Regions from separate parts of the Massilimicrobiota sp. An142 genome, predicted to be linked through region 2. Evidence: a T-box and tRNA genes for the amino acid it is inferred to sense, from the RefSeq annotation. Region 2 holds a T-box; the other holds one or more tRNA genes.
The links. The T-box of region 2 lies ahead of trpS (tryptophan--tRNA ligase). A T-box ahead of a tRNA ligase gene usually reads a tRNA of that ligase, here a tRNA-Trp.
Positions count from the first base shown of each region.

Region 1: it has a tRNA-Trp gene. The T-box ahead of trpS (tryptophan--tRNA ligase) is inferred to sense a tRNA for this amino acid. The anticodon was not compared.

Region 1 is NZ_NFLD01000007.1:4,350-12,888, forward strand. Features, by position in the region: gene B5E87_RS04420 (hypothetical protein) at 103-843, shown strand; gene B5E87_RS04425 (hypothetical protein) at 978-1,811, shown strand; gene B5E87_RS04430 (hypothetical protein) at 1,822-2,364, shown strand; gene B5E87_RS04435 (serpin family protein) at 2,492-3,184, shown strand; gene B5E87_RS04440 (hypothetical protein) at 3,211-3,858, shown strand; gene B5E87_RS04445 (hypothetical protein) at 3,919-4,566, shown strand; gene B5E87_RS04450 (hypothetical protein) at 4,624-4,905, shown strand; tRNA gene B5E87_RS04455 (tRNA-Glu) at 4,975-5,050, shown strand; tRNA gene B5E87_RS04460 (tRNA-Trp) at 5,054-5,127, shown strand; gene B5E87_RS04465 (ImmA/IrrE family metallo-endopeptidase) at 5,507-6,094, shown strand; gene B5E87_RS04470 (hypothetical protein) at 6,097-6,603, shown strand; gene B5E87_RS04475 (hypothetical protein) at 6,701-8,359, shown strand; gene B5E87_RS04480 (hypothetical protein) at 8,442-8,539, shown strand, end outside.
Region 2 is NZ_NFLD01000029.1:25,078-33,616, reverse strand. Features, by position in the region: gene B5E87_RS11530 (AfsR/SARP family transcriptional regulator) at 1-524, shown strand, start outside; gene B5E87_RS11525 (diguanylate cyclase domain-containing protein) at 618-1,121, shown strand; gene B5E87_RS11520 (hypothetical protein) at 1,276-1,833, shown strand; gene trpS (tryptophan--tRNA ligase) at 1,873-2,862, opposite strand; T-box leader at 2,898-3,097, opposite strand; gene spx (transcriptional regulator Spx) at 3,201-3,656, shown strand; gene B5E87_RS11505 (hypothetical protein) at 3,780-4,046, shown strand; gene B5E87_RS11500 (hypothetical protein) at 4,086-4,544, shown strand; gene B5E87_RS11495 (putative bifunctional diguanylate cyclase/phosphodiesterase) at 4,498-6,048, shown strand; gene B5E87_RS11490 (glycosylasparaginase) at 6,051-7,004, shown strand; gene B5E87_RS11485 (copper homeostasis protein CutC) at 7,015-7,755, shown strand; gene B5E87_RS11480 (CYTH domain-containing protein) at 7,762-8,334, opposite strand; gene B5E87_RS11475 (NAD kinase) at 8,415-8,539, shown strand, end outside.

The DNA of each region.
Region 1 (8,539 bases), on a different contig from region 2:
AGAAAAGCTTGCGTTTATGGTATAATACAGGTGTTAAATAAAGAGGTATATAATAAGAAATATAGATTGTTTAATATAAAGATGTTTTGGAGGTAAATATAGATGAATTTTATTAAGAAGATTCTAAAAGGAATAGTTTTCCTTGTTGTATGTGCAGGACTAATTATTGGTTCAGTTGTTGTTGTACATCATTTTATCCAACCTCAAAGAGCGCCTGAATCAGATGTATATAAAGAAAAGATGGAACGAGATAGCTCATATAATGGTATCTATACATTAACAGCTACAGATGAAAATGGTAAAAACATGTGGGATGGACTGATTTGTTATGTAAAAAACGATAAAATTGTCACAGGAGCTATTGTTGAATATGAAAGTTATGAAGAGATTAGAGATAGAGTCTATCCGGGTGAAGAAATCCAATATGATAATGATGAATATGTACTAAAATTATATGGTTCTATGTCAACAAAAATTGGAATGGAAGGAAATATTGGGGAGGATGCTGGGTTTGCAGCAGACGCTGCTAATGTAACTGGTTCAGATAGAAATGGTATGTATGGTTTTTTTGTAAAAAAATACAATTTTGAAAATTATAATACAAAATTAGATTTTAATAATATGGACCATTATAATATGTTATATAATTCTGGGCTTTTAGCTGGATATGATGAGGATAGTAATGAAATTTGGTTAAGTAAACTTAAGAATAATGATAAATCTACATTTAAAGATTATAAATTAATTCATTATTCTGGGTTTGAAGATATGCAACAAAATTGTGCTCTTGATAGCGGTTCATGTTATGAAAGACTAAATGAATTATACGGAATAAATTTTTAATTAAAAGAGAGGCTTATATCAATGTCATCCTCTAACTTAATGACATTGGGCTTATATAGCCTCTTTTTTTGTTGATAAAAATAAATATGTAATATATATTTATTATAAGTATTTATATATGGGGGTGAATATATGTGAAAAGAGAAGATATTAGTAAACTTGAAGGAGAAGAATATAAGAAAGCTGTTAAAAAATTAAAAAGAAAGACAACTGTTAAAAAGATTATATCTGATGTTATAGGAGTTGTCTTATTTTTTGGAATCATTTTTGGTGGATATAAATTATGGTCTGACTACAAGTCAGGAAACGCTTATAATGATGATTCTTATAAGGTAGAAACAAAAAGAGATAATAGTTATGATGGTATTTATAGTCTTACTAAGCTTGATGAAAATGGTAATAACACGTGGGATGGACTGATGCTTTATGTGAAAAATGATAAAATCATCAGTTGTGCAAATTATAATTTTTATACTTTTGACGATTTAAGTAAAATGAATGATGGAAAAAAGATTGACGAGTCTTATTTTGTAATGGTTAATGATGAACAGGTTAGTGATTTCTCTAATAAATTTTTATCTTTAAATTTACCTGAAGCTGCAAATTATGAATATATAGAAAACGGATTTGATACAAGTGGGGGATACACTTATTATGGTACAGAAGGGATTCCGATTTTAAAGGGAGCATTCCTTTGTACTGATAAAATAGAATTTGATAGAGTGAAGGATTTAAATACTGATTATGATTATATGAAGTCTTGTGATATCGTTGCAGGATATGATGAGGATAGTCAAGAAGTATGGTTGAGTAAGTTATTGTCCAATGAAAAATCTATTTATCATGAAGGTTATAAATTAATTCATTATAGCGGATATGAAGATTTAAATAAAAATTGTAAATTAGATGATGGAAGTTGTATAGAAGGTTTAAACAAGGATTTAGGTACTAATTTATCTGAATGGTAGGAGGTATAGAATGAAAAAAATATTTTATATAGTAGGATTTATAATGAGTATTGCTTTAGTAGGGTGCTCTAGTAATACATCAGAAAATATAGATAATGAAAAACAAAATAATACCGAAAGTGTAACATATGTTATGACAGAAGAGTCTGAAGATATTGATAGTGAAACAAATGAGTGGTTTGATATAACAAATAAATATCAATTAAGTATTATTTTTGTTAATGATAGTGTACATGAAGTACAGATGAAATCAGAATATGATTATTCTAAAGCTTCAACGACTTATGTAAATGAATTGTATGAGGATAATAAAACTACACTAGTAGATGAATATAACAAAAATTCGGGAGTTAAAATGAGTATTTCTCAAGATGATAAAAATATCATATTAGAATCAGCATACGAATTACAAGAAATTGATAATGCTACAATAAAAGATTATATTCATATTAATTGTGGACTAGACCCAGAAAAATACAATGATGACGGAACATATCCATTAAGTGATTTAGAAAAAGCTTTAGAGGAAAAGGGATTTACTAAAAAATCTTAATACTCTGCAATAAAAGCCTGGATGAGAGTTGATAATCTTCAACTCTTTTTTTTGTTTTTGAAATATTAATATAATTTTGAATTTCATATATAATAATGATGGCAACAAACAATGCCGGAGTGATAAGATGGATACAAATTTTAGTTCATATATAAACGAAAGGAAGATAGATGATATGTCATTATGTGGTATGGTATTAACAGCAGAAGGAATTATTGCTTTTGCTGATAGTAAAACAACAAAACGTCATTGGATGGGTCATTCCATTGAGGATAAGGATAGAAAACCTCAAAAACTTTTATATAATGACGATGTTGTCATTGTCACAACAGGTTACAATCAATTCATAAAGGAAAATGGAGAATATGAAAATTTGGAAAAGGGAATTCAATTAATATTAGATGAATATCAAAGAACAAAAGAAGTTCTTATTAGGGATATACATTGGATATATGAAAATATTTTTCAAATTCTAAAGAAAACATTAGAAGATGATAAATGTTCAAATTATTTGTTTTTAGTAGGAACACGAAAAAAAGAAAGTGAAGGATATATTTATACTATTTATAGAATGAACTTTTCCTATAAAGGAAATAACATTGATATATTAAAGAAGTCTACAAACTCTTATTATTATTCTTTCATAGGTGATGATATTTATTGTAAAATCATGGGAGATATTTTATATGAAAAAAGTTATTCTATCGATGAATTGCCACATAAGATTGAAGAAATCTTACAAAATGTAATTCAGATAAATGAAATTACTCGTTCTTATAATCCAGTTGGTGGAGAAATTCACACTTATATATTAAAATAAATTGGCTAAAGTGCCGGAGTGATAAGATGGATACTAATACCAGTATGTCTACAACAGTCAGAAAGGATATGGATAAAGTGAGTTTTGTTGGAATGCATAATACAAGAGAGGGTATTATTGCTTTTGCCGATAGTAAGGCATCTAGAGAATATAAAGGTGAATTCATAGAAGATACAGAAAGAGGAAGAATTCAAAAAGTTTTTAAGAATGATAAATTTATTTTTGTTTATCATGGTAACAACGAATTATTTAAAGAGCGTATGAAAATTGAGGATTATATTACAAGTAATCTTGGAAGCTTTAGTTATTTCGATTTTTTTAATAGCTTATTAATAAGATTGAAAATGTCACCACCATATTACAATGATGGCATATATAATTTTATTATAGGAAGTAAAGATGCTAATGGATTGTATTTTATTCGTAAAGTTATAGTTGATATTAATAAAAATCAGGTTCAATATGGAGATATTGTTTATGAACATAGAGTTATTTATGGTGGTGATGAGAGATATAGAGCTTTATATGATTCTCTTCCTAAGTATAATGACGCGCCAATTATTGATTATGCTAAAAGGATTCAAAAGCAAATTGAATCAATGGTAGATATTTTTGAGCAAGATTATCGTTATAATTCTGTTGGGAACCCCATAAAGATAGATACATTCCAATAGATTAAGTATATTCTTTTTTTTGTTATAATAGAAATGGTATAGCCATGCCGGAGTGATAAAATGGATACAAATGTAAGTGTTTCTAATTCAATTGGAAAGGATATGAAAGAAATGAGTTTTGTAGGACTACACGCTACAAAGAGCGGCATAATTGCCTTTGCTGACAGTAAGGCATCATTAAGCTATGGAGCTGGATTTATTGAGGATAAAAAAAGAGGTCAAATACAGAAGATTTTTTATAACGAAAAATTTATCTTCGTTTATCATGGAAATAATGAGTTATTTAAAGAACATATTAAAATAGAAGATTATATATTAAATCATTTAAGGAATTATGATTATTTTACTTTTTTTGACCGCTTATTTCATCGATTAAAACTGAGTCAGCCAGACTATAATGATGGAAAATACTATTTTATTATTGGGGCTTTTCAAAATAATGGAGAGCCTTTTCTTCAAGAAGTTATTCTCGATTGCCATGCAAATGCTGTTATATATAAAGAAAAGAAAGATAAATATAGTGTGATATATGGTGGTGATGAATTATATTTAAGAATGTATGATATTATTCCAAAGTATAATGATATGCCAGTTGAAATATACGCGTCTATTATAAAAAAGCAGATAGAGTCTATGGTAGATATATTTGATGCAGATGTCCAGTACAATACTGTAGGTAAACCTATACAGATTGAAATATTCAAATAGATTAATCACATACTTTTTTGTTATAATAGAAAGGGCATAGTAATGCTGGAGTGAAAAATGAAAGAATATATAAGGACATCTCATTCAACAGGAAAGGATAAAGGTCTAAACGCAACAAAAAGTGGTATAATATCGGGAACAATATGGGTATCAAATATACTACATAGTGAAGACACTGATAAAGATATATCATTTTCTTTAGCTGACGAATTATCTCATTACTTATATGATTACAATCCAGCTATTAAAGGTTACTCAAATACATATAGAACAGATGAAGTAGAAATATCAGATGAGGGTACTGAAGAGGAAGATAATGTTAAAAACCAAAAAAAGTGATTTGTTTTTAAATAGAGTTTATTGATGACATGATGTTAATATGTTATTATAATATAGCAAAAAATAATAGGCCTGTTGGAGAAACGGTTAACTCACATGCCTTTCACGCATGCATTCACGGGTTCGAATCCCGTACAGGTCACCATATAGGAGCGTGGTTCAATGGTAGAGCATCGGTCTCCAAAACCGTGGACGCGGGTTCGATTCCTGCCGCCCCTGCCATGAAAGAATGACTTTGATTGTAAATCAAAGTTTTTTTGTGTCATCACTAGGTTGCACTGTGGGAACAAAAATAGAGTTTAAAATTAATATATAATTTATTAGAAATTGTCATTTTTAGCAAACTTAAATACATATTTGACATATTATAAGTAACTCCTGTATTGTGTAATACGACAAAATGTGATATAATATGTTACACTAAAGAGGGGCATGAGCTTATGCCTCAAATGTCTATCAGATGTTTTGAGAATTAATGGTAAGTAGGCTGTAGCTTCTCTATAGCCTTTTTATATTCTTATTACATAACATTTGTTTTTTGATAAAATACGCTGAAGCACCATGGTAAAATCATGGTGGAGGTGAGAGAGGAGTGATATGGATGTGCATTGAAGTAAATCATTATAAAAATGAGCACAACAATGATTTTAGCAATTATTTTAATTTAAAGGTTATAGATAGAGATGCAGAAACTTTATTGAATAAATTTTATGATAACCAAAATTATAATCATTTTCATTTAGCAAAACATAGAGGAAAAGCTACACCTATTATTGAGATTGCAAGGATTATGGGATTTAAAGTTTATACAGCAAAGTTTAAGGAAAGAAATCTTTCGGGAACAATAGGAGTATCAAATGAATTACAAGAAGAATATGGAAGCAATAAAGTTATTATTTTAAATAATGCAGATACAGATAAACATATTTTATTTACTTTAGCTCATGAAATAGCTCATTATATCTATGATTATAATCCAACCTCTGATGGATACTCAAATACATATAGAACAGATGAAGTTCTAACAGATAAGGAAATAAGAGCTAATAGGTTTGCAGCAGCCTTTTTAATGCCAAAAAATTCGTTTACAGCAAAATATAATGAAACTCATAATATTTCAGAACTTTCAGATTATTTTAATGTTCCTGAGACTGCTGTTAAATTAAGAATCGCTGAATTGGAGCTATGATTATGGCAACTGAAGATAAATTAGATGGAATTGAAAAAAAAGAAGGTCCTTTAGGTGATTTTTCGGGCAGTGATGCTGAAGATAAAAATGAAATAGAGGTTTCAAATGATTTGCCCCATAGAAATAATGATAGAAAAGAATTAGATGATAGAAACGAGCAATATACACAAATATTAGCTGAATATAGATGTTACATAGGTCAAAATCTTGAACAAATATTAGATGCAAAAATGAAAATGTTGAATACTTTCAAATTTTTAATGTATGGTATTATTATTGGTTCATTTGTAGTGATTATTTTAGCAATTGTAGTAGGTTCTGCTAATATATCTTCTATAGTAGCAATCATAGGAGCCTTGGTTTCATTAATATCTGCAATAATCATAATACCAACAAAAATGACTGAATATTTATTTAATGTTAATGAAACCATGCAATTTGGAGATATAATTAAAAACATACAAGAATATGATAAGGCAATAAGAGATGACCTTTACAAATATAAGTAAGAGACCCCATGGTCTCTTTTCATTTTCCTTCAATCCTCCCCATTCATGCTAAAATATACTTGAAGTATTTCGCAATCATGCGGGAGGTGAAGAAACATTGCGAAAGTTATTTTTAGGTTTGATGGCGTTTGTTATGTCTGTTTCTGTTTTAACAGCAGGGATGTCTGTGGCAGAAGCAAAACCGGCATCGTATAATCGTTTAACAAGTGAGGAAAAGAAAGCATTTGATAAATTATATAAAGAAACAAGCACATCTAAGTTACAGAATGTATCTGTGAGTTATTCATCTTCCATTTCAGGAAAGAGTGATATCAATCAATATAGATGGACAGTTTGGAGAAATGATACGAAAAATTCAACTATTAACAAAAAGGCAAATAATGGAAATGGGAATTATTCAGGATTTTCGAAGAGTAAAGTTCAATCATGGAGTCGAGATGAAGCCTATATTAATGCTATTAAAAATCTGAATAATGGAAAATTCCCGGCAACAAAAGATTACAAATACCCAACAACAACTTCTGGAGATACGTTGGATTTTTGGATGGGTGAACCAGGATTTTATTCAATCTTAGGAGACCCAAGATATAAAAATATCACATTAAAGGGATACAGAACTTTTAAATGGACTGAGAAGATTAAGAAAACAAAAACTGAAACAGATAAAAAAGACACTGGATATTATACAATTCCTGGGGCGTCTTCAAACGGTAGAAGATGGGATAGAACTGCATTAAAAACTAAATTGAAAGCTTCATCATTAATAAAAGAAATTGCTAAGGATTTAGGTAAAAGTACAGATTGGTTAGTCAATGAAATCTGTAACAACATGGATGAAACAAAAGTTAAAGTTAACGGCTCAGGGACAGCAGATACGACTGCATATAAAGGAGCATATAGTGGAACATTAAAAAGTGGAGATGTAAGTTATAAAATAACATTTACAATTATTCCTGATAAAGAATATAATTCAAATGATGCAACCACAGGTGGACGTCTATTCTATGGAACATTAAAGGCGACAAAAACAAAAAAGAAAACTTATTATGAAACAAAATCACATTCTAAAAAACAACAAATTGCTCAAACAGTTGTTGCTAAAAATACATATGCAACACAGATTCAAAAATATGGTACATTCTACTTAACACCTAAATCAAATGTTTCAAGCAATACAATCAAACAAAGAAATACAGGTTTCTGGGGAAGCGTGAAACCTTCATATCACCAATCAAATCCTAAGACTCAAGACCAAGGAAACTATACATGGACATTCTCAACAAATGTATCCAGTGGAAAGAAATCATATAATTTATATGCTTCTATTACACAGAAATATAAATTCTTTGACGATATAGCACACCTTATACCAAGTGTTCCAAATGAAGTTCCAAATCCGCCAGCAGACCCGGATGTACCATTACCACCAATAACAAATAATCCTGATAACCCAGGTGGAGGAAATAATAATGGAGGAAATCCAGATAATCCTGGTGGTGGAAACAATGGAGGTAAACCAAGTGACCCTGATAATCCTGGAGGAGGAAACAATCCTGGCAATCCAGGTGGCGGGAATAATGGTGGAGGTGGAAATAACGGGGGAGGTGGCACTGACCCAACTGACCCAGACAATCCAGACAAGATAGGAGATAAGGATAATCCACCAATGATAAATATTGAAGTCGATATAGATGATGGAATATCTACAAAAAGACTTCCTACAATGGTTCATTTATATGATTTATATCAGAGATAGCCTGATGGCTATCTTTTTTAGTATTTATGTTAATCCTTTTTTTGTTATAATTATGTTAGCTAATTAATGCTGGAGTGATAAAATGCAGTATGTTGGTAGTAACATAAGAAAGGAAAATGATTTTATGAGCTTTGTTAGTATGCATCTTGTTGATGATGGAATTATTGCTATATCAGATAG
Region 2 (8,539 bases):
ATTGTACAATTGATAGTGACACAATGAAATCTGAAAAACTTGTGAAATTATTTGCTTATCTCCTATCTCATTATCAGCGAACAGTGCCTTCTAATGAACTGATTGAAATGTTATGGTATTTAGATGATGTTGATAATCCTATAGGAGCATTAAAAAATTTAATATATAGATTAAGAGCCTTATTAAAAAAAGAGTTTGGATTTACAGATTTTATTATAACTGGAAAAGGATCGTATGCGATTAATCCGGCATATCATTTAAGAATAGATACAGTTGAATTTGAAAAGTATGAAAAATATTTAAGGGATTCTTCAAAACCAGAATATTTTGAAAAGTTTCTTAATGAATATACAGGGAAGTATTTGGTAGAAATTAAAGAAGATCATAATACTTTATCTAAACGTGTTTATTATCATTCACTTTATATGGATAAGGTTGTTGAATATGCAAAGCTGTTGGAAGATAAGCAGGATTATGAGAAGATGGAAATAATAGCTAAGCGTGCTATTGAGATTGATAATTGAGAAGAGTCTATTTATGAAATCTGGATTCGTTCTTTATATTTTCAACAGCAGTATAAAAAAGCAAAAGAGATATATAAAGCAACAACTGATTTATTGTATCAGACTTTAGGTGTTAAACCATCTAAGTCAATGCTGAAATTATATGAAATGATTAAAAAAGAAAGTCATGATGAAGATTTAGATATTATGGAAATTCAACAGGAGCTTTCACGTGATGAAGCTTATGGTGCTTTTCTTTGTGAATATGGAACATTTAGAGAAATATATATCATGCAATCAAGAATGATGGGAAGATTGGGTATATGTTCTCAGTTATGTTTAGTTACTATTCTTGATCATTCACAGATTAAGGATCAGTATGCGCAAAAAGCTATTGAAAGAATGATGACGAAAGTACAGGATGCTTTACTCAGTGGACTTCGTATTGGTGATGTTGTATGCAGGTTAAATGTGAATCAGTTTGTTGTTCTTTTGCCTGCATGCCATAATGACGATGCCAAAGGTGTTATGAGTAGAGTTTTACGTAAAATAAAATATTCATTGAATCATACAACATTAACGATTGATTTCATGGTTGGAGAAATCATGCCAAAGTAATAAAGCGTGACAAATAAATGAAACAACATATATTGAAATACCCATTTTAGACTTACTGCAACAGTGAGTCTTTTTCTTTTTATGATGATTATAGAATGGTCTTTTTAGGTATAATAAACATATGATACATTACAGGGGGTTGAATATTTTGTTAGTGAATTTTGTTTATGATGATGAAGAATTATTAGAACCATATGAGTGGCAGGACGATGATTCTTATGAAGAAATAGAAAATGCACCTCTTTATCATGTTTCAACAAAACAGTTACATGATTTTTTATATGCCAAGTTTTATCAATTCGGAGGAACAGATGGTATTTTTATTGTTGGTGATGGTCATTATTGCTTTGTTGTGGATATTAAAAATCATATGATTGTACGTAGAGGAACTTTTTCATGGCAACAAAGACAACAGATTAATGACATATTAAAACAAGAACCGATGACTTTTTTTCAATATCAGATCAAAGATGAAGCTTATGATAAAGAATTTGGTTTAACAAGAAATGAGCGTTTAAAGAAAATGTGTCTAGAAGAAGTTATTGATGAGATTTTTGTGGTCCGTTATGATGTCTTTTTGGAAATATGCCAACAATTTCATATTGAGGGAGAAAATCCCAGTGAAAAATATTTAGCTTTAAAACATAAGATTGAAAAAGGATATACATCCCTGCATGAATTATTGTATAAAGAATTGGTTCAAAAAGGTTAAAAAGCAAACTTCATATCCTTAAGAAGTTTGCTTTCTGTTTTATTTCTTTTTAATTGTAATACCGATTTTTCTTTCCACTTTGGCTAGTTTTTTTCTTGCAATGATGCGTGCTTTCTTGGCACCTTCTTCTAAAATATCATCTAAATAAGAACCGCTCATAATTTCATGATAACGATTTTGTATCTTCTCAAGTTCTTCTCCTAAAACTTCAGCTAAATCATTTTTAAATTCTCCATATCCTTTACCATTATATTGTTTTTCAAGATCTTCAATAGGACGATTTGCTAATATTGAATAAATTTCCAACAAGTTAGAAATACCTGGTTTATTTTCAGGATCATAATGAATATGACCATCGCTATCAGTCACGGCAGATTTGATTTTCTTTTTAGAAATATTGATATCGTCTAAGATATAAATGGTTCCTTTTCCTAGTTCATCAGATTTAGACATCTTCTTTGTAGGATTTTGTAAATCCATGATACGTCCACCCACTTTAGTCACTAATGGTTCTGGAAGTTTGAAAGTTTCGCTATAACGTGAATTAAATCTTTCAGCAATATCACGACATAATTCTACGTGTTGTTTCTGATCTTCACCAACTGGTACAAAATCAGGATCATACATTAAAATATCAGCATTCATTAATGAAGGATAATTAAATATACCAGCACCAATGACTTCATTTTTGGCTTTCTTATCTTTGTATTGTGTCATACGTGAAAGTTCTCCCATAGACACCATACATCCTAAATACCAACCAAGTTGAGCATGTTCTAAAACATCAGACTGTAAAAATAAAGTGACTTTTTCAGGATCTAATCCAGCAGCAATATACAATGCAATTAAATCTTTCGTATTTTTACGTAAATCTGCAGGCTTTTGATAAATAGTCATAGAATGAAGATTGGCAATAAAAATAAACATTTCATATTCATCCTGATAAGAAACAAAAGGTTTGATAGCTCCAATATAATTACCTAAAGTCACACGACCAGTTGGTTTAATTCCACTTAACATTCTTTTCATCATAACGACCTCCTTTAAAATAAAAAACGTCCTTAAAAAAGGACGTATAAATACGCGGTACCACCTTTATTCATATCATTGATATGCACTCTTGTCTTAACGCGACTCACGAAAAATGACTCATGCCATTTTTAGCTCCAGAATCCCAATTCATTATCGTTCATGGCTTGTTTGCATCACCCACAAGCTTTCTTAACATGAATAGATAACTACTCCATTCTTTCATTGCTGTAAAGTCATTATAGAACGACAAAGATGTAAAATCAATAGAATCATAAAAAATAATTTCATAATTGTTGAAAATGATGTATAATGAGTAAACAAGAGGAGATGATGTAATGATTAGAATTTATACAGCACCAAGTTGTGCTTCATGTAGAAAAGTCAAAGCATGGCTGAAAGAACATCAGATTCCTTATGTTGAAAAAAATATTTTTTCTACATTATTACGTGAAACTGAGTTAAAAGAACTTTTAGAAAGAAGTGAAAATGGAACAGATGACATTATTTCTAAAAGATCAAAGATTATTAAAGAAAATAAAATAGATTTAGATGATATGTCTATTAATGAATTAATTCATTTTATTCAAGAAAATCCATCTATTTTAAAAAGACCTATTATTATTGACGAAAGACGTTTTCAGGTCGGTTATAATGCTGAAGAAATTCGTGCTTTTATTCCTCGTGAATTGCGTCGTTTACAAGAATGTAATAATAGTGACTTCTGTCCACAATTTACTGATATTAAGGAACAATATTATCAGGATCACAAATGTGATGATGGTTGTGAATAAAAGATAATGAGTCGTTTCTATACTGATATAGAAGCGATTTTTATTTTGTGAGAGAATGTTTTATAGTTGTCAAGAAAGTGATATAATATCATGGAGAAATGAGAAATAATGGAGGAAAAAATGATGATAAAAGGGGAACTTGAGAAAAAAATGAAAAAAATGATCATAATTTCTTCTGTTATTGTAGTGCTGCTTTTGACTATGAGTATTTTTTTGCGTATTTATTTAAATCATATTGTCAGAAATAATATGATTGACCAAATTGATAATACTGTTGCTAAATACATTCATATAATACAAAAACAAATAGATAATGATTTTCAATTTTTAGATTCTTTTGCTAGTGTTTTACAGATGGAAAATATAACAAACAATCAAGAATTTCCATAGGTTTTAGAAGAAACTAATGAACAAAATGATTTTATAACGATGATGTATTTTGATTTGGATGAAAGGGGAGTTGTTGCCAATTTAAATCAAGAGATATTGGTCAATAAGCCTCTAACAGATTTTCAAGAAGAAATTCAAAGTGTGGTTTATGATGCTTTGGCTGATCAACGTACTGTATCTGATATTTTTCAAAGTCAATTAACTCATGAAATGATTTATGCTTATGGAATCCCAGTTTATCAAAACAAACAGATTGTGGGAGCTTTAATCGCTACACAAACAGTAGAATTGCTGATGGATGCTGGGCAAGGAAGTGGTATTTTAGGTGGGGATACATATGCTTATCTTGTTGATGAATCTGGTCAAGTTTTAGTCAACTCTCAATATGATATTTTTCATCAGACTTCAATATTTCAACAACCTTTTTTTGCAAAAACAAGATTATCAGCAAATGAAAGAACATTTAAAAGATCATCAAGATATAACATTTTCATTTGAATATGAAAATGCACAATATCATGCTCTATTAAAACCCATTGGATTAAAAGGTTGGAACCTTTTATGTGTTAATATGTTGGAAAATTCTCACTTGTTTGCTGATAGGAATATGAGAATGGTAGGCTTGATATTTTTAAGTATCATATTGTTAGTTATAGGATTATTGATTTATGGATATCGTATTATTTTAAAAAACAATCGTGAGTTACAGAAAGTCGCTTATTTTGATCATTTAACAGGAGCGTATAATTTTTCTTGTTTTATGACTTTGGGTGAACGATACTTTATGGATAATAAATGTTGTAGTGTGGCTGTTTTAAATATTCATCAATTTAAGTTTTTTAATGAAATTTTTGGACATGATTTGGGAGATCAGTTGTTATGTCATGAAAAGAAAGTGATTGAAAACAATCTACATGATGGAGAATTTTTTTGCCGAGATACAGCAGATCAATTTTATGTTTTTCTATGTGAAACAGAGGAATCCGTTTTATTGACACGCCTTAATCAAATGATGGAAGAGATTATTGAATATATGGATTTATTACATACAAATTATCATTTGAAGATTCATTGTGGTGTGGCGATATCAAGTGAAGAGCTGATTGTGGATAATTGTTTTGAAGATTTAATGGTCAGAGTTATGTTTGCTTTAGCAAAATCAAAGGAAACGCTACTTTCTAATATTTGGTTTTATGATATTGAATTACATAAACAGGAAATAATGGATAATTATATTGAAAGTCATATGGAACAGGCTTTAAAAGATGGAGAATTTCAATTATATTTACAGCCAAAAGTTGATATGGAAACGGGTCAATTACAAAGTAGTGAAGCTTTAGTCCGTTGGATCACACAAGATAACCAGCAATTGTTTCCTAATCAATTTATTCCTATTTTTGAAAAAAGTGGCTTTTGTATGAAATTAGATATGTATATGTTTGAACAGGCGTGTCTACAAATTAGAAAATGGATGGATCAAGGCATAGAGCCTATCGGTATTTCTGTCAATCAATCTAAATTATTGTTCTATGAATCTGATTATGTCGAACGATTAAATGCGATTGTTCAAAAGTATCAAGTACCAGCTCATTTGCTGACTTTAGAAATATTAGAAGATTTGGTCATTAATAATGTAGATGCAGTCAATGAAAAGATAGAACAGCTACATCAAATAGGATTTAAAGTTTCAATGGATGATTTTGGAAGTGGTTATTCATCTTTAAATATTTTAGGAAAGATCGATATTGATGAATTAAAGATAGACAGAATATTTTTACAAGAAATATTAGATGGAAAAAATAAGAAAGCTCAAATTATTTTGGAAGAAATTATTAAATTGACAAAAATTTTATCTATTTCTACAGTTGTTGAAGGAATAGAAACAAAAGAATATCATGATTTTGTAAAGTCACTTGGTTGTCATTATGGACAGGGTTATTATTATGATAAACCTATAAGTCAACAAGAATTTGAAATACGATATATGAAAGAAAGGAGATAAACATGTGGGGGATTATTGCAACTTGGCGTATGGCTAAGGAAGGGATTGAAAAAGCTGAAAAAATATTAGATAGTCAAGGTGATGCTGGTGACGCTATTGAAATGGCTATTAAAGAAGTGGAAGATTTTCCTTATTATAAGTCAGTGGGATATGGTGGATTACCTAATGAAGCCATGGAAGTAGAATTAGATGCAGCATACATGAATGGAGATACTTTAAGTGTTGGAGCAGTGGCTTCTCTTCAAGATTTTGCAAATCCTATATCAATTGCCAGACGTTTATCGCATGAAACAGTCAATTGCATGCTGGTTGGTCAAGGGGCTGAAAGTTTTGCCAGTCAGGAAGGTTTTGAAAGAAAGAATATGCTTACGGATCGTGCTAAGATTCATTATAAAAATCGCATCAAAGAAGAGCAATCAAAACTCCAGCCATATGCTGGTCATGATACAGTTGGGATGGTGTGTTTAGATGATTCAGGTAAGATGACAGCAGCGACATCAACGAGTGGATTGTTTATGAAGAAAAAGGGGCGAGTTGGCGATTCACCTATTATAGGTTCAGGTTTTTATGTAGATTCACAAATTGGAGGAGCTTCAGCGACAGGTTTAGGTGAAGATTTAATGAAGGGATGTATTTCTTATGAAATCGTCAGACTCATGGCACAGGGAATGCATCCACAAAAAGCTTGTGAAAAAGCTGTTTTTGAACTTGAACAAAAGTTAATCAAAAGACGAGGGCATGCAGGGGATTTATCTGTTGTGGCTATGAATAAGGATGGAGAATTTGGTGTAGCAAGTAATATTGAAGCATTTTCTTTTGTCGTTTGTTTACCACATTTAAAACCAACTGTTTATCTGGTGCAAAGAGAAGGAAATCATTGTACCTATCAACCCGCCAGTCAACAATGGCTTGATGAATATATGCAAACACGCATGGCCCCATTGAAAGAAAAGTAGAGGAGATTGTATGAAACCAATAGTAGAAATTTGTTGTGGGAGTTATAGTGATGCTTTAGCGGCATGGAAAGCTGGAGCAACACGCATTGAATTGAATAGTGCTTTATCATTAGGTGGTTTGACACCTTCATTGGCCACACTGAAAATGACAAAGCAAAATACAGGTTTAAAAGTCATAACAATGATTCGCCCTAGGGGTGCTGGTTTTTGTTATGATGAAGAAGAATATGAAGTGATGAAACAGGATGCAAAGATCATGTTAGAAAATGGAGCAGATGGCTTGGCATTTGGATTTTTAGATGCATCAGGACATATTGATCAAAAACGTACCCAGGAATTTGTTGAGCTCATCCATGCCTATCATAAGGAAGCTGTTTTTCATCGTGCTTTTGATTGTGTAGATGATCCTTTTCAGGCTATTGAAATATTAATTCAATTAGGTGTTGATCGTCTTTTAACAAGTGGTTTAAAAGCAAAAGCGATAGATGCTCTTGAACTTTTAGAAAAGCTTCAACAGCGTTATGGACAAGATATAGAAATCTTAGTTGGTAGTGGTGTGAATGCTTCAAATGTTTTAGAAATCTTACAGAAAACAAAAGTGCAACAGATACATAGTTCTTGTAAAGATTGGGTTGAAGATGCTTCAACGATAGCAAAAGATGTTTCTTTTGCTTATGCGCCTGCCCCACATGAAAAAGATTATGAAATCGTCAGTCAAAAATTAGTTGAAAACATACTTCAACAATTATAAAAACAGTCACTTATGACTGTTTTTATATGCTTCAAAAGCACGTGCAACTTTACTTGGACAATTGTGTTGATAGTGTAAATGATAAGGCTCAATGATTTTTAAAAATTGTGAGAATCCTTGGGTTTCATCATTGACTTCAAATTCTAGTTCATAATCATGTTGATCTAAATAAGTATTTTCATCTAAAGATAAAACACCTTCAGGTAATTGAATATCATAGCGATGGGTTGTTAATGAAAAGGGATGTTGTAATTCATTGATCTTAATGCCATCATTTTCTAAAATATCCGTGATTTCGTTTTTTAAACGATGTTGCAAAAATAAATTTTTTTCTGTTTCTGTTAAAGACAGATTGGTTTCTAAACGATGATTTTGATAAGGTCTTTTTAAAGTGAGTTCGTACTGATTGTTTTTAGTACGAATACGTAACATATATTTTTTTTGAGATAAAATAGGGTGAGTGAAATAATCGTTGATTTGGATATAATCTTTTGTTATTTTGTTTTGATAATCATGAAGAATTTGATGGAAGATATCTTGGGTTAAAAGAATTTTATATTCTATTTCTAATTGTTGCATTGAAATCACCTCACCTTATTTTATCTTGTATTGCATTCTATTGCAATTTTTATATAATATAAATCATAGGTGGTGAAGTTATGAAAACATATGCAATTGTATGTAAACAAGATCAGGAATCTATCACACTCAGTGAAAAATTAAAAGAACAGTTAAATACGTTTTTGACATATAATGAAAAAGAACCAGATATCGTGATTAGCGT